2 linked regions of the Prochlorococcus marinus CUG1416 genome follow. The protein of the gene in region 1 interacts with the protein of each later gene in a pairwise test. Links are inferred from orthologs where the notes say so. Each region holds a gene or a part of one and is shown in the gene's direction. Other genes may lie near its edges. The genes, in order: eno and rpe.

The links.
Region 2: the proteins of eno (region 1) and rpe interact in binary tests that used the Escherichia coli proteins (3 or more experiments, as listed by UniProt). The link is inferred for Prochlorococcus marinus CUG1416 from one-to-one orthologs.

The regions. Positions count from the first base shown.
Region 1 is NZ_JAAORM010000001.1:204,181-213,295, forward strand. Bases 1,784-4,691 are described here. They hold eno (phosphopyruvate hydratase), read left to right. Parts: upstream 1,784-2,545; coding sequence 2,546-3,838; downstream 3,839-4,691. Other genes in these bases: HA146_RS01115 (ATP-dependent Clp protease ATP-binding subunit), read right to left, coding at 1,784-2,284; HA146_RS01125 (ABC1 kinase family protein), read right to left, coding at 3,844-4,691. Outside these bases: more of HA146_RS01115, read right to left, coding at 1-1,783; more of HA146_RS01125, read right to left, coding at 4,692-5,511; HA146_RS01130 (hypothetical protein), read right to left, coding at 5,508-5,825; HA146_RS01135 (NAD(P)/FAD-dependent oxidoreductase), read left to right, coding at 6,079-7,035; HA146_RS01140 (P-II family nitrogen regulator), read right to left, coding at 7,046-7,327; HA146_RS01145 (sodium-dependent bicarbonate transport family permease), read right to left, coding at 7,330-8,328; HA146_RS01150 (SulP family inorganic anion transporter), read right to left, coding at 8,335-9,115. UniProt on the Escherichia coli protein: Catalyzes the reversible conversion of 2-phosphoglycerate (2-PG) into phosphoenolpyruvate (PEP). It is essential for the degradation of carbohydrates via glycolysis.
Region 2 is NZ_JAAORM010000002.1:459,207-468,379, reverse strand. Bases 9-2,974 are described here. They hold rpe (ribulose-phosphate 3-epimerase), read left to right. Parts: upstream 9-1,095; coding sequence 1,096-1,854; downstream 1,855-2,974. Other genes in these bases: lptB (LPS export ABC transporter ATP-binding protein), read right to left, coding at 2,919-2,974; ccsB (c-type cytochrome biogenesis protein CcsB), read right to left, coding at 1,876-2,805; glpX (class II fructose-bisphosphatase), read right to left, coding at 9-906. Also shown: more of glpX, read right to left, coding at 1-8; more of lptB, read right to left, coding at 2,975-3,647; HA146_RS03925 (DUF309 domain-containing protein), read right to left, coding at 3,742-4,110; translational GTPase TypA, read right to left, coding at 4,125-5,918; HA146_RS03915 (M15 family metallopeptidase), read right to left, coding at 6,049-6,762; chlP (geranylgeranyl reductase), read left to right, coding at 6,875-8,215; glyS (glycine--tRNA ligase subunit beta), read right to left, coding at 8,196-9,173. UniProt on the Escherichia coli protein: Catalyzes the reversible epimerization of D-ribulose 5-phosphate to D-xylulose 5-phosphate.

The DNA.
Region 1 (9,115 bases):
TTACGGTATTTTTGAAGTCCACGGTTCTACCTTGAGAGTCCGTTAATCTTCCTTCATCTAAGACTTGTAAAAGGATATTAAAAACTTCTGTATGTGCTTTTTCTATCTCATCAAGAAGTATTACTGAATAGGGTTTGCGTCTTACGGCTTCAGTTAATTGCCCTCCCTCTTCATAACCAACATAACCTGGAGGAGCTCCCAAAAGTCTTGCTACTGCATTTTTCTCCATATATTCACTCATATCTAATCTTAAAAGTGCTCCTTCTTCATCAAATAATGCTGATGCAAGAGATTTTGCTAATTCCGTTTTACCAACACCTGTAGGACCCATAAATAAAAAAGAACCAACAGGTCTTTTGGGACTTTTCATGCCAACGCGAGCCCTTCTAATTGCAGAAGAAACAGCTTCTATAGCTTTTTCTTGGCCAATAACTTTTTCACTTAATTCTTTTTCTAAATTAACTAACTTCTTTCGTTCATTTGAAACTACTTTAGAAATTGGAATACCTGTGATTTTTGAGATAACATCAGCAATGTCATCAGGTTCAACTTGATATTTGAACGGGAAATTTCTATTTTTCTTTATTTTTTTAAAGTTTCCTTTAACTTTTTGTATTTCATTCTCTATTTCACTTAACTCTTCTTCAAGCCTTTCTAAAAAATCAAAATCATTTACAATCTCATAATTAGAGTTGTCTTTAATTTTTTTTGTTAGCTTATCTTCTGCTTTCATTAAAATAGATAATTTCACCATTTCTTCGCGTAAATTATTCCAATTATCGAAAAGAACATTCAATTTTGCCTCTGCTTGTTGACTCATATTTAATAGTTTTTCTTTCTCTTCGATATTTCCATCTATCAAATTATTCAGTTTTTCATCAATAGTATGAATTTTGTTTTCTTGTTGGAGAATAATTTGAGGCTTGTTATTAGACTCGATTTTTAATTGTGCAGCTGCTTCATCAATTAAATCTATTGCTTTATCAGGGAGACATTTATCGCTAATATATCTGTCGGCTAATTTTGCAGAATAATTCACAGCGTCTTCAGAAATACTTATGCCATGATGTAATTCATATTTCTTTTTGATGCCTTGCAGTATTTTTGCGCTCAATTCTACTGAAGGTTCATTAACAACTATCTTTTGAAAGCAATTATTCAATGCCTGATCTTTTTCAATAGTTTCACGAAATTTTTCAGGTGTTGTTGTACCAATACATCTAAGTTCTCCTTCTGCTAGTAAAGGTTTTAAGATATTACTAATATCGGCAGTAGATCTGTCAGAACTCAATATTGAGTGGATTTCATCAATAAATAAAATCATTCCTTGGCTTGGATCGTTTAATTCCTGCAGTATTAAACTTAGTCGTTCCTCTAGTTGGCCTCTAAATTTTGTCCCAGAAACTAATGCTCCTAAGTCAAGTGAAATAATCTTAAAGTCTTTTAGAGAATCCGGTACTTTTTTTTCTAAGATTAATTGTGCAAGTAGTTTCGCAATTGAGGTTTTACCCACTCCAGGATTACCGATAAGTATTGGATTATTTTTGTTTCTTCTGCATAGTACCCTCATTAAATTGTTGATCTCATTTTCTCTTCCAATAACAGGATCTAGTAAACCTTTTTTAGCTGATTCTGTTAAATCCTTTCCATAAAGTGAAAGGGCATTTTCATCTTTGTCAACTTGTTTTTTGGTTTCGCTTTGAAGTTCACTTTTTGATAATGGAACTATAGCTTTTTCTGATTTTTCTTCTTTGACTTCAGTTTCTTTATTTGATTCGAAATTAGATTGATTATTTATCTCAATTACATTCTTATAATCAACAGAATTTTTCGATTGATTAATATTTGGAAAAAACTTTAATTCTTCCTCTAATTTTTCAATTGAAAGATTGCCTTCTTGAAAAACATAATTACCAATTCTTAAATCTCTTCCAAGAGCAATGAGTAAATGTGGGATTTCTATTAATCTTGATCCCCATTGAATTTTAATCTGATTTGCATTATCTAAAAGAATTTCTAAATCTTCCCCGATAGTAAAAATTTCTGACTCATTTGTTGGGCTCTCTTCTAAAAATTCTTCTGTTATATCTAAAACTGTATCTTGGTCTATTGATAATTTTTCAATGAAAGCAAAAAATTCACTTGATGAAAACAATGTATGAATTATGTGTTCAATATTAAATTCGCTATGGTCCCATTTTTTTGCTGTTTCTTCGCCTAATAGAAGAAGATTCCAACTTATATCGCTAAAAAGTTCAGGACTTGATGTAAGGGTTTCTCTCATAAACTATAAAACTATAGTTGATTATTATTTAATATTCTAAATAGGATCTGCATTAATAATCATCCAATAATTTTCAAATTGTAAGATGAAATTTAAAAATATGCTTATGAAAGCCATTGTGTAGGGTTAGGCATTAACAAAAATCTTATTTTTATCTAAGTTGTTCTGAAACCAAAAATTATATTTGGATAAACATTTATATTTCAGATATTAGCCAAATAGTTCAGCTATTAATAGGATTTAAATAGTAATAATTAAATTGTGAAAGAAACTATTGATTTTCTTATTGACACTATTGAAGCAAGGCAAGTCCTTGATTCAAGAGGCAATCCGACTGTCGAGGCAGAAGTCTTTTTGGAATGTGGTGCAAGGGGTATAGCAATTGTTCCTAGCGGAGCCAGTACTGGTGCTCATGAGGCACATGAATTAAGAGATGGCGGTTCAAATTATATGGGTAAAGGTGTATTAAATGCTGTTAATAAAATTCATGAAACAATATCGCCGGCTTTATGTGGCTTGTCAGCTTTAGATCAAACGGCGGTAGATAAGTTAATGATTGAAATTGATGGAACTCCTAATAAGTCCAACCTTGGAGCTAATTCAATCCTTGCAGTAAGTCTTGCAACTGCCAGAGCGTCAGCAAATGCTTTAGACATCCCCCTTTATAGATATCTTGGAGATCCATTATCTAATCTTCTTCCCGTACCATTGATGAATGTAATAAATGGCGGTGCTCATGCGCCAAATAGACTTGATTTTCAGGAATTTATGCTTGTCCCACATGGAGTTCAGAATTTCAGTGAATCACTAAGAATGGGTACTGAAATTTTTCACTCATTAAAATCATTACTGGATAAAAAAGGTCTATCTACCGCTGTAGGCGATGAGGGTGGATTTGCACCTGATTTATCATCGAGTGAAGAGGCAGGTGACTTACTGTTAGAAGCAATTCAAAAAGCTGGATTTATTCCTGGTGAGCAAGTTTCTTTAGCTTTAGATGCTGCCAGTACTGAATTTTATAACAATGGCATTTATAAATATGAAGGAAAAAATTTAAATAGTTCTGAAATGATTTCATATCTTTCAAGATTAGTTTCTAATTATCCAATAGTTTCAATAGAGGACGGTTTAGCAGAAGATGATTGGGAGGGTTGGTCAGAATTAAATAAAGAACTGGGAAATAAAGTTCAACTTGTAGGCGATGATTTATTCGTTACTAATACAGAAAGGTTAAGGAAAGGGATTATGGAAAAATCTGCTAATTCAATCCTAATAAAAGTGAATCAAATTGGAACATTAACTGAAACATTAGAAGCTATTGAGTTAGCTAAGACTTCCGGTTTTACAAGTGTTATAAGTCATAGAAGTGGTGAGACGGAAGATACAACAATTGCTGACTTATCTGTCGCCACAAGATCTGGTCAGATCAAGACCGGCTCTTTGAGTAGAAGTGAAAGAATTGCAAAATATAATAGGCTTTTGAAAATTGAAGAGGAACTGGGAAGTCAAGCAAGATTTGCTGGAGCTTTAGGTTTGGGTCCTAAAAATATATAGTTTCTCTAGCGCTTAAGTTTTTCTAAACGTGAGCCTTTACTCATACTTAATTGGCATTTTATCCAATCAATACTTATGGGTAGTGCAAAAAATAATGGCAACAATGCAAAATTATTTTGTTTATTGGTTACAAGTAAAGCAGATGCAATGGATAAGCTTCCAATAAGAATTGAATGGCCTAATGTTTTTTGAGCAGTAAACATTTTTTTAAATTGTCTATCAGACTCTCCCATCCTTATTTGTAATTGTAAATCGCCCTGCTCTAATCTTTCTAAACTTTCATCTATTCTTTTGGGAATTCCTACAGCTTTGGATCCTAGTTCACCTACTTGCCTTCCAAATTGGTTGATTAAATCATTAGGAGTTTGATTATTAGAAGTCATAAGTTCTATTAAATAAGGCTTAGTCACTGATACAAGATTAAACCCTGGGTCAAGCATTCTGCCAACTCCTTCAAAAGTTGATAAAGCTCTCATTACAAATATTAAATCCACTGGAAGTTGAAATGGGGTTTCATAAACAAGTTCGTATAAATCGCCAGATAATTTCTCAATTATATTTGGACTAAATGGTGGAGTTAAGGCTTCTTTAAGCATTAATCTGACTAATCTTCTGACTGGTCCTATATCAATATCTTTTGAAATTAGACCAGCTTGTTGTAATTGACTTACAAGTGATGAGGCGTCTCTTAAAGCGGCAGCCTGAACCATTCCCCCTAGCCTTGTTTGAAGGTTATTTGAGATATTGCCCATCATTCCAAAATCATAAAAAATTAATTTACCTTTATTTGAAACTGCTAGATTACCTGGATGAGGATCTGCATGAAAAAAACCGTAATTCACTAATTGTTTCAGGTAGCTGATGGCACCTACTTCTGCAATTTTTGATAAATTAATTTCTTGGGATTGTAATTTTTCTAAATCGCTTATTTTTGTTCCTTCTAGATAACTTAAACAAAGCACTTTTTCACTACTCATATCCCAAATTACTTCAGGAACTTCAACATTTTCATCATCAAGAAATTGCTGTCTAAATCTTGCTGCATATTGTGCTTCACAATTAAAATCAAGTTCCTTCATAAGAACTTTCCTGCATTCTTTCGCAATCGCAACCCAGTTTCTTCCGCGACTCCAATTTTTATTTTTCTGCAACAATCCTGCTATTTGCTGCATTATGCCCAAATCAATAATAAATAATTCTTTTAAATTGGGTCTTTGAACTTTAAATACTACTTCCTTACCATCTTTTAAAGTCCCCCTATGAACCTGAGCTAGTGATGCTGATCCAACCGGATCGCATATTATTTGATCTATTTCATTAAACTTTGAACCTAGTTCTTCTAGGATAGTTTCTTCAACTTGCTTAAATGAAAAATTAGGAACTTGATCCTGCAATTTAGATAATTCCTGTATCCAGGTATTAGGAATTAAATCAGGTCTTGCAGATAATAATTGTCCAATTTTAATAAATGCTGAACCAAGGTTAATTAATTGATTAGTAAACCACTTAGCTCGTTTAATTTGGATTCTACTTTTTTTATGGCTCTTAGTTTGGAAAATTGTAAATCTAAGATTATCTAGCCACAAAATTATTAAAAGCGAAATCAGGGTTATCCATATAAGAAAGCCCCTCTTCAATTTTTTAAAAAGATCATGAAGAATGTAATAACTCATTTAATTTGATTATTGATTTTTTTATTAAATAGATCAATTTGGTTATTAATAATTTCAATTTCATTTAAAGCTATTTTTATTTTGGAATTTTGATAAGTATTGGCGGTTTCATTTTCTTGAACATTGTCTGCTTTTTCCATTCTTGAGGCTTCTTCCATGATGGATTCTTTCAAAATATCAAATTCTTTTTTGAGGATTTCTGGAGCATCCTGAGCAATATTTGTTGCTTCTTCAATTTTTTCAACCACTATCTCGTTTAATTTTTCGGTTACTTTCTTAATAGCAGCTTTTAAAAGGTAATCAGAGTTGGTCATGAAAAATATAATGTTTCTATGGCAATTAATCTACCCGATATGATCTAATAATAGATCAATACAGAACATTTCACGTAATAGATAATTGTGACAATAAATATTTTTTATTTTTCCTATGTAAGTTTGTTTCTATATTATGCTTTTTTCTATTTTTTCTTTTAAGTTATATCTAGATAAAGGTTAGGTATTAACATTAAAGATATCTTCTAACCAAAAACTCATCTAATTAACTACTAAAAGGAGTTTTATTAAATTGGAAATCATTGAGGCAGATGTAGTTATTATCGGTGGAGGTCCGGCCGGATGTACTTGCGCACTTTATACATCTCGTTCAAACTTAAAGACTGTAATTTTAGATAAAAATCCATCTGTTGGCGCCTTAGCTATAACTCATCAGATAGCTAATTATCCAGGTGTTCCTGTAGATATAAGTGGTGAGAAATTACTTACTCTAATGAGAGAACAGGCTGTGCAATATGGTACAGACTATAGAAGAGCACAAGTGTTTGGGATAGACTCTAGTGGAGAATGGAAAACGGTTTATACACCTGAAGGAACCTTCAAGGCTAAAGCACTTGTTCTTGCAAGTGGAGCTATGGGTAGGCCTGCATCATTCAAGGGAGAAGCGGATTTTCTTGGTAAAGGAGTAAGTTATTGTGCTACATGTGATGGAGCTTTTTATAAAAATAGAGAAGTTGCCGTGGTTGGAGTGAACAAGGAGGCAATTGAAGAGGCAACTGTTCTTACTAAGTTTGCTTCTACTGTCCATTGGATTACATCAAGTGATCCTAAATCAGATAATGAAGAAGCTATGGAATTGATGGATAATTCAAATATAAAACATTGGAGTAGAACAAGATTATTAGAAATATTGGGTGATGATATGGGTGTGAACGGAGTTGTTGTAAAAAATAAGCAAGAGGAAAATCCTATTAATTTAAATTTAGATGGAGTCTTTGTCTATATGAGTGGTTCAAAGCCAATTACTGATTTTTTAGGGGATCAAATTGCTTTAAAAGAAGACGGAGGAGTTATTGTGGATGACTTTATGTCTACAAACTCTGATGGAGTGTGGGCTATTGGAGATATAAGAAATACACCATTTAAGCAAGCCGTTGTTGCAGCTTCTGATGGATGTATTGCCGCAATGTCAATTGATAGATATTTAAATAGTAGAAAAAATATAAGAGTTGATTGGATTCATTCGTGAAAACTAAATATTAGAGGGGGGTTGCTTCAGAAATATAAGCGACTCCTCCGTAATAGCTTAAATCATCCCTAATGTTATCTCTCATTTTATCTATTAATTCTTGCTCACAAAAAACAATTACATGAGCATTGGATCCATACCCTGTAAATTCCATATCTTCTGTAACAACTCTTTCAGGCCCCCTGCCTGTGGCGTGTTTCATAACTGTATATCCAGGAACATTAGCTTTTTCTAGTGTTTTAATGATTGCATTTAGTTCTCTTTCACTAAATATTAAGTCTAATCTTTTCATTTTTATAAAGGAGAAAGTGGGATAATGGTATTTACTAAACTCATGTATATTGGAATGCCAAGAACTATATTGAATGGGAAAGTTAGACCTAGTGTTGTTGAAATATAATAACTTGATTTTGCTTCTGGAACTGTCATCCTCATAGCTGCAGGAACTGCTAAATATGAGGCGCTTGCACATAAAACCACAAATAAAAGTGCGTTGCCAGGTCCTAAAGATAAAAATCTCGCAACGAAAACACCAATAAATGCATTAAATAGCGGCATGAAAATTGCAAAGCCAATTAAAAATGAACCTGCATTTTTCAACCTCGGCAATCTTTGAGCTGCGACTATTCCCATATCTAACAAGAAGAAGCATTCTGCTCCATAGAATAATTGTCCAGTAAATGGTTCCATTTTTGTAATCCCTGAGGGATTACTAGAAGCAGTTAGAAATCCCACAATTAAGCTTGAAAGCAATAAATACACTGATCCATTTAAAAGTGATTCATGTAATATTCCGCTTAGATGCATTTTTCTTGATTTTGGTCTATTTTGGGGAGCTGCAAATTTCACAAGTAATAATCCAACAATTATTGCAGGAGATTCCATTAAAGCTAAGGCGCCAACCATAAACCCATCAAAAGCTATTTTTTGACTTTCTAAAAAACTTTCTGCGGAAATAAATGTAACAGCACTAATTGAACCGTATGCTGCTGCTATTGCTGCTGAATTAAAGACATCAAACTTATATCTTAGAATTAAAAATCCAATTAGAGGGATTACTAGTGACATTAGTATCGCGGCACTTAAAGTCGGCAATACTTGATCAGTAAACCCACTTTTCTGTATCTCTATACCTCCTTTAAAACCAATAGCTAATAGTAGATATAAGGAAAAGAGTTTAGGTAATGGAGCTGGAATTTCTAAATCAGATTTAAAGAGTACTGATATTGCTCCAATCAAAAAGAAAAGAACTGGAGGTGCTAATACATTTTGCAGAATTGGATTTATTTCCATAAATTATTAGGCTATTTCATTTAGTGCAGTTTCTAACGCTTCTTTTCTAGTTTCAATGATGCCTTCAACTCCAAACTTAGCTAATCTTTCCTTTACTTTTTGATTAGCCCCAGCAACAAATGCTTTTCTAGAGTTATTTTTTGCTTCTTGCATCATATCCTCTATAGCAAGGGTTGCTGTTACCCCAAGTCTTGGTACATCAGTTATGTCTAATATCAGAATTTTGTAATTTCTTACAAGATTCATCCTGTCAGAGATGCCTTTTGCCGCACCAAAACTAAGTGGCCCTTTGAGTCTAAATAGCATTACTTCTCCAGAACATCTATCAAGTAGAGCTTTTTCATCCGCGGGCAATGTATTTTGACCTTGAGTATTACCTGTTAATGAAGGATTATCCTCTTCCATACCTTCTAGTTGAGTTTCAGTAATTGAATCAATAGTGAGCATGTTTGCAATAAATACACCAACTAATACTGCCCAAATTAAATCCCAAAAAACAGTCATTAGGAGTACTCCATACATAACAACTGAAGTTTTTAGAGATAGTTTATGGGCCCTGCGCAAGAATCCCCAGTCAATAATATCCAATCCAACCTTGATAAGAATACCGGCTAAAAGAGCTGTAGGTATTTTTTCTGCTAATGGTCCTGCACCAACTAAAACTATTAACAAAACTATTGAGTGAACCATTCCAGATAAAGGAGTAGATCCGCCAGATTTTACATTTATAACAGTTCTCATTGTTGCGCCTGCACCAGGTAAGCCTGAAAAAAGACCTGCCACAGCA
Region 2 (9,173 bases), on another replicon or contig:
AACACAATCCCTTTCAAATTTAACTCCGTCAAATAATAATCCATCAGTTATTCCACTACCAGCGAACACAACGTTTTCTCCTGATGCAAGTTCATTAGCCTCATATATTTTATCTATATCTGTTATTCCCATTTCATTAAGACGTTTAATATTTCCTTCTTTTGTGTAATCAGCCCATTCAGATGTTTGTGCAATTGCTGGATCATATACTAATTGTCCCTGAAAGTGTCCTCCTAAAGCTCTCATTGCTGCTGCTGAAATTACACCTTCTGGAGCTGCTCCTATACCCATCAAGCAATGTGTCCCAGTTCCGGCAAAACCACATGCAATAGCAGCTTGAACATCACCATCAGAAATTGGTTGTACTTTTGCACCACACCCACGAATCTCTTTAATTAAATCCTTATGCCTAGTTCTATCCATAACAACGACAGTAAGTTCATCAATAGAAAGACCTAGACAATCACTAAGTATCTTCAAGTTTTCAGTAGCCGAATTTCTAATATCTACTTTCCCTTTCGCTGCAGGAGGAGCAGCTAATTTGTTCATATAAAAATCAGGCGCATTAAAAAGCCCGCCGGTATCAGAAGCAGCTAAAACCGCCATAGATCCTCTTTGATTATTTGCACATAGATTAGTTCCTTCACAAGGATCTACTGCAAAGTCAACTCCTGGTCCACTTCCACTTCCTACCTCTTCACCGATATAAAGCATAGGTGCTTCATCTCTTTCGCCTTCTCCAATAACAATTTTCCCTTTCATTTCTATTTTGCCCATTCGCAATCTCATTGCTTCGACAGCCGCAGCATCAGCTTCATCTTTTTGACCAAGTCCTGTAAGTTTTGCTGAAGCAATTGCTGCTTGCTCAACAACTTCGAGAATTTCTTGAATTAAAGTTTGATTCACAATTAAAATTTTTTAAGGATTTTCTAAAAGGTTTTAAGTATAATCTCATAAAAAATTTATTTTTTATGAGAATTATTACGCTAATAAGCTTTTTTAACTCTTTACAGCTGTTACTTTATCAGGCCGTGACTTGAAATTAGGAATAAACAACTAAATATAGTATCTTTATTAAATATTTTTAAAAATTAAATGACTGAGTCAAATCAAACAAATTTAGCTGGTGTTAATAGACCAATTCAAATAATTCCTTCTGTTTTACCAGCAGATTGGGCAAATATGGGGGCATGTGTTAAAGAGCTAGAGGATGCTGGAGTAGATAGAATTCAATTTGATGTAATGGATGGAAATTTCGTACCAAATCTTACTTTTGGTCCTGAGATGATTACTGCATGCAGGAAATATTGCAATGTCCCTTTCGAAACTCAATTAATGGTGAGCCAATATAATTGTGAAACCATGCTTGAATCTTACGTAAACGCTACAAAAGGAGCTAATGGTGAACCAGGAGTAGTAATAGCTCATGCCGAAGCAAATATTCATCTACATAGAATTCTTGGAAGAATAAGAGACCTAGGAGGATCTCCTTCCGTTGCATTAAATCCTCATACTCCATTTGAGATGATTGAAAACATTATGGATATGGTTGATCATGTTTTGGTTATGACAGTTAATCCAGGCTTTGGTGGACAAGCTTACATACCGACAATGCTTAATAAAATCAGAAAGATAAGAAACTATATTATCGAAAAAAGCTTAAATGTCGACATTGAAGTTGATGGGGGCATAAAAGCAAATTGGACTATTTCACAATGTGCCGATGCCGGTGCTAATTGTTTTATTGCAGGCAGCGGGATGTTTGCCTATCAAACTTTAAAAGAGGGGTGTGATGACTTGAGAAAAGTTGCGAAAGAAGCACAAGATGGAAAGGTGCTTTCAGAACCTCAATAAATAATCTGGAATACTATCTAATCATCCAAAAATCCAGCCATAACTATGTAAACCTATTCCTAAAAAATTAACTCCTAAATAACATACTAAAACCACCAGGAAACCGGTTGAAGCCAATAAAGCTGGTCTTCTACCTTGCCAACCTTTACTTATTCTCATATGCAGATAAGCGGCATAAAACAACCATGATATAAATGCCCATGTTTCTTTTGGATCCCAACTCCACCAAGTACCCCATGCCTCATTAGCCCAAACTGCTCCTGAAATCAAACCGAGAGTCAAAAGAACAAAACCAATTAATATAGAACGATAACTTAATGTATCTAATTCTTCTGAATGAGAAAATTCAATAGGATTAACTAAATCATTTAAAGAATAGTTTTTAGACATTTTGAACCCTCCTATACCTGTAGAACTACTTCTAATTTGAAGCGGTTTATTTTTATTAACAAACAAAACAGAAGCTGAAAGTAAAGAACCTATTATTAGTGCTGCATAACTAAGCATGACGACACTAACATGCATTACTAACCAACTAGATCTTAAAGCTGGTACCAAGTTGGATGATAATTTCAAATCGTCAGGCAAAACAAAACAAGCAAAAGCCACAGTCAGCAACTCAATAGGTATTGCTATTGATGGGATTATTGGAGATTGATATTCCCTCTCAATCAAAAGTTGTCCCATTGAGATCCCCCAAGTAAGGAAATAAAGAGATTCATACAAATTGCTAATAGGAAAGTGTCCAGAAATTGACCACCTAAAAAGTAATTGTAATGTTATGAATAAATTAACCAGAATGGTAAGTAGTCTTACAATAGAAGAAGACTCTTTTTTGAAAAATGCAACTAAAGATATTGGTAAATTAACTAATAATATATAAAAAACTAAAATGCCTAATACCGAAACAGGGTCATATATTAAATTTTTAAAAAGATTATCTAGTATCATTTCTATAAATTAATTCAGTTTTAATAGTCAATATCAACCAAATAATAATTTAAATCATTCTTATATGAGTAAATCTTTAATAATTAAGTTTTAATTTAATTTGCAAAAGGATTTCAAAGTTTGAAATTATCTCCAAGATAATACTTCTTCACTATTGGATTATCTGCTAATTCACTTGATGATCCGTAAGCTAAAATTTGTCCTTCACTTAATACATATGACTTGTTGGTAATTAAAAGGGTTTCCCTCACATTATGGTCTGTAATAAGAATCCCTACCCCGTCACTACTTAATTTAAGAATTAGTTTCTTTAAATCAGTAACCGCTAGAGGATCGATACCAGCGAAAGGTTCGTCTAATAATAAATATTTAGGCCCTTTTCTACCTACTGTTAAAGCTCTCGCTATCTCACATCTCCTTCTCTCTCCTCCTGAAAGTTGATAACCATAATTGTCTACAAAATTATTCAAATTAAATTCATTAATTAGTTGTTCTCTTCTATTTCTAATTACCGCTCGACTAGAAGTTGAATTCTGCAAAGCTAAATCTATATTCTCTTTAACAGTGAGATCTCTAAATATACTCGACTCCTGAGTTAAATAACCCAAACCAAGTCTTGATCTAATTGGTAGTGAAAGATTAGTTATATTCTCACCATTCATTAAAACCTCACCTTTATCAGGTTTTATATTCCCAACCGCAAGATTAAAAGTGGTAGTTTTCCCTGCACCGTTCGGTCCCATCAAACCTACAACTTCTCCTGGATTTACAGTTATGGATACATCATTTACTATTAACCTTCCCTTAATTGAAAGTGATACCTTTTGAATTGTTAAATTCATCTTCATTTAGAACGATTAGTTATTTTATTTTCTTGAAAGAAAAATGAAATAAAAAACAAACTTTTAATTAGATTGAAAGATATACTCATATTCATCAAAGAGTTTTCAAATAAGGCTTGTCATTATCGTTTAAAATTTCCTTATATTGTAATTTCCTTAATAAATCTTCCAAACATCTGCAGAAGGATTCAAGATCAATACCTAAATTAATATTGGTTCTAGTTTTTATTCTACCTAAACCTTCTCCAAGCAAAATAGTAGCTCCATTTAAATTACCCTTACTTAGGTGAAACTGTGAGACGGCTACTTGTAAAATCCCCTGTATGACTTGTCTTTCGTCACCATCAACAAAATTCCAAATTTCTTCAAAAGCATCATGAGCCTCATACCATTCATGATTATTAAAAAGATTTAAAGCAATAAAAAGTGAATCTTTAAAATCTATTGTACTTTCTTCATCCATGAAATTAATTATTATTATTTCTTCTTCTTATTTATTTTTCTCATTCTTATTGAATCAGGTGTCACCTCTAGCATTTCATCTGGGCCAATATATTCGAGTGCTCTTTCAAGGGTAATATCAACAGGTGACTGCAAAGTATCAAGTTCTTCTGCCCCTGCAGACCTCATATTAGTCAACTGCTTAGTTTTACATATATTCAACTCAAGATCTTGTGGTCGATTATTCTCTCCAATAATCATTCCCTTATAAACTTTAACTCCAGGTTTAATAAAATAAACTCCCCTATCTTCAGCATTCTTTAAGGCATAAAATGTAGCCACACCTTCCTCAAAAGCAATAAGAACTCCATTTCTCCTGGTTTCAAAATCTCCTGTTTTAGGTTTATATTCATAAAAAGAGTGACTCATAATACCTTCACCCCTCGTTATTCGAACAAATTCACCACGGAATCCAATTAATCCTCTTGATGGCACAAGAAATTCTAATTGAGTTCTCCCATCTGAACTTGTCTGCATATTTTTCATCTCTGCCTTTCTCGATCCAAGTTTCTCTATACATGGGCCAACAGATACTTCAGGGACATCTAAAACCAAAGTCTCTATAGGCTCACATTCAACATTATCAATTTCTCTAAAAATTACTTGAGGTTGCGAAATTTGAAACTCAAAACCCTCTCTTCTCATAGTTTCAATCAAAATCCCTAAATGTAATTCTCCTCTTCCTGAAACTGAAAACCTATCAGGAGAATCAGTTTCTTCGACCCTTAGGGCGACATTTGTTAAAAGTTCCCTCTCTAATCTATTTTTCAATTGTCTACTAGTAACAAACTTCCCTTCTTTTCCAGCAAATGGGGAATCATTGACAACAAAAGTCATATTTAAGGTGGGTTCATCAACCTTGATTAATGGAAGAGGATGAGGAGAATCTGGACATGCTATGGTCTCACCAATATTGACGTCATCGAAGCCAGAAACAGCAACAATATCCCCTGCGAATGCTTCATTTATATCAATTCTTTGTAATCCTTCGAATCCTAATAGTTTACTAACCTTACCTTTAATAGTTTTTCCATTTTCTTTAATTAAACTGGCTTGTTGTCCATTTTTTATAGTTCCATTATGAATTTTTCCAATCACAATTCTGCCTAAGAAATCAGAATAATCCAAGGTAGTTATTTGTAGCTGAAGAGGCTTATTCGAGTCACCTACTGGAGGTGGAACATGTCTAATAATAGCTTCAAAAAGAGGCATCATATTGTCACTATTGGATTCCATCTCTTCTTTTGCGAAACCAGATAGGCCGCTCCCAAAAAGATAAGGGAAATCACATTGATCATCGTCAGCTCCTAATTCTAAAAACAAATCAAGGACCTTATCAACTGCTATTTCTGGAACTACTCTTGGCCTATCAATTTTATTTACAAAAACTATAGGCCTAAGTCCTTTTTCTAATGCTTTTTTCAAAACAAATCTTGTTTGTGGCATTGGCCCCTCATTTGCATCAACAATAAGCAAACAACCATCAACCATTCCTAAAACCCTCTCGACTTCTCCTCCAAAATCAGCATGTCCAGGTGTATCTATAATATTAATTCTGGTATCTTTATAGTTAACTGCAGTATTTTTTGAGAGTATTGTTATTCCTCTTTCTCTTTCAAGATCATTTGAATCCATTACACATGTAGGAATAACTTCATTGTCTCTAAATATTCCTGATTGAGATAACAATGCATCCACAAGAGTTGTCTTCCCATGATCTACATGGGCGATAATTGCAACATTTCTAATTTCTTTTATCGAAGATGACATTTATGAAATTTATATAAATTTTAGATTGACTTTATTAAGGCTAACTCAAAGAATGCTTATTATGACAATTTTCACTTTAAGACTTTGAAAAATATAATCATATTGAATAATTTAATTAATAAAATTAGATTTATAATTCTCTGTTTGAAGTTTCAAAAACTTTTAAAGCTTCAATTGAGCCCTCATATCGCCAATGCCAGGGTTCATAATCTATATATTTATTATTTTTGTTAAAAGATAACTTAAAGTGAAACTTAGCTGCATTCTTTTTTAACCATCTAAAAGCATCAGTATTCTCAAATTCGCTCTCAAAGTCAGTTCCTCTTTGAGTCGCATCACCAATATCAATTGCGAAACCAGTACTATGTTCAGAATATCCTGGAGGTGCTGAAACTCTAGCTCTTTCTGCAGCTTCTTGATTTCTAATAGATTTTAAAGAATAAAAGATATTGTTTTGCAAATTTATTGATCTATAACCACTCAAGAAGACTAAATATATACCATCCTTTTTTGCTTCTTCTCTCATATTTAATAGAGAATCACGCATATCAATGTGTACTTCAATATTAGGCTCAATTAAAACTAGTTTCTCTTTAGGAATTTCGTTATATGGTAGATGGCCCAAAATTCTATGGCCGTGATTCCTCTCAAACTTGGAATTTAGATTAACTATAGGGTCTATTTCTATATTTCTAATAAATCTCAATGCAACTGAAGAAAAAAGAAGTAAAAGAAATGGAGCAAATATTAAAAATTTTTTTAATAATATTGAGTTTGAATTATTTAAATGGGTTCTTTTGGCTAGCTGTATATCAAATTGATTTATTTCTTTGTTTTGTTCCAATAGATATAGATGAATTTGAAAAACATATTTCGATATTAACTATTATTTTAAGAAATGCACTTTTATAAGCAAAAAAGATGTAGCTTTTAAATACAGTATTATTTTTTTTCGTATGTTGAGGGTAGCGGTTATTGGAGGAGGTCCAAGTGGTTCATGTGCTGCAGAAATACTTGCTAAAGCTGGAATAAAAACTTGGCTCTTCGAGAGGAAATTAGACAATGCAAAACCTTGCGGGGGAGCAATCCCACTATGCATGGTAGAAGAATTTGACCTTCCAGAATCAATCATTGATAGGAAAGTAAGGCACATGAGAATGATATCACCATCAAATAGAGAAGTAGACATAAGTTTAGATAAGGTTTATGGGAAAAGTGATAATGAATATATAGGAATGTGCAGAAGAGAAGTCATGGATGCTTTTATGAGAAATAGGGCTGCTGATCTTGGGACTACATTAATTAATGGATTAGTTACCTCAATTGACACTGGAGCTAATAACCAAGGACCATATAAACTTACATATTCTGACTATTCTTCTGGAGATAAGAAAGGAGAGCTTAAAGAACTTACAGTGGATCTCTTAATTGGCGCTGATGGAGCTAATAGCAGAGTTGCTAAAGCCATGGATGCAGGAGATTACAAAGTAGCCATTGCCTTTCAGGAAAGAATTAAATTACCCAAAGAAGAAATGAGTTACTATGAAGACCTTGCTGAGATGTATGTAGGAACTGATGTATCTCCCGACTTTTATGGTTGGGTGTTCCCTAAGTATGATCATGTTGCTGTTGGAACAGGGACAATGCAAAAGAATCAATTATTAATCAAAGGACTACAAGAAGGTGTGAGAAATAGAGCAAAAAAAAGACTTGTAAATGGTGAGGTGATCAAGGTGGAAGCACATCCTATTCCTGAACATCCAAGACCTCGAAGAGTTGTTGGTAGGATGGCTTTAGTAGGTGATGCCGCTGGCTATGTTACTAAGAGTTCTGGAGAGGGAATATATTTTGCTGCAAAAAGTGGGAGAATGTGTGCAGAAGAAATTGTTGAATCGTCAAAGAGTGGAGAAACTATACCATCAGAAAATGATTTAAAAAATTATTTAAAAAAATGGGATAAAAAATATGGAACGACATATAAGGTCCTAGAAATTCTTCAAAATATTTTTTACAGGAATGACTCAGCAAGAGAAGCTTTTGTAGAAATGTGTGATGACATGGACGTTCAAAGGCTGACTTTTGATAGTTATTTATATAAAAAAGTTGTTGCAATGAAGCCCATACAGCAAATAAAACTTACAATGCTTACTCTTGGATCTATTTTAAGAGGAAAAGCATTGGCACCACTAAAATACAAACCCGTTAATAGTGCTGTGAGAGAAGAGAAAGAAGTTGAAAAAATGCTTAAAAATTATTCAATTAAGGGTGGTATTAAAGTTAAGAGTTCAAAAGTGTAAAGTCAGCGATCTTTAGAGAATAATTTCTAATTAGGCTTAATAAGTTAAGTCTATTATTTCTTATTTTTATATCTTCTGACATTACCAGAACACCTTTTTCATTATCAAACAAATCCTCAATAGTATTTATATTAATCTCGAACAACTTAAGAAGTTTCAAATAATTGCAATAACCTTTTGAAAAAAGTTTTTCTAATTCTCTAATAAATTCAAAAACTTTCAATTCACATTCTTTTTCAAAGAGTTTTGTGTTTACATAATCTCTTGTTGAGAAAATGTTTGTTGAAAGATTACTACTCTTAGCTAATTTGCTTACCCTAGTAATTACCTTTTGAATTTCAAAAAAAGTTTCTTTCTCCTTAAAATCAACAATAGATTTAAGCCTATTTTTTAGATCAACAATATTCAATATTCTTTTTTGATAAAGTTCATCAGAAGAGCAAACGGCCTTTATTAATTCTTTACTTAGTGATATTTCTTCAAGATGACTAACGATTCTTTGAACTAAAAATTCATTTAAATCATTAAAAACCTTCTCCTTTGAGAAGTTCAAATTCGGGAATGCGATTTTCCAAAAATCAATAAGTTCGTTAAATAAATCATCTAAAGGTAAGTCAAGTTCATAATCCCAAATTATTTTTATAACTCCATTTAAATTTCTTCTCAAAGCATAAGGATCAGATGATCCACTTGGACGCTTGCCGGAAATAAATATACTTATTAAAGTTTCAATCTTATCTGCGATAGAAACTATTGCACCATATTTTGAAGAGGGCAAAGCATCTTTATAAAAAGAAGGTAAATAATGTTCAGCCACAGCCAAACAAATATCATCACTAAATCCCTCGTCTTTCAGATATTTACCACCCATTATTCCTTGCAATTCTGGGAATTCGAAAACAATTTCGCTACATAAGTCGTTTTTACAGTATCTAGCAGCTTCTATTATTTTTTTATC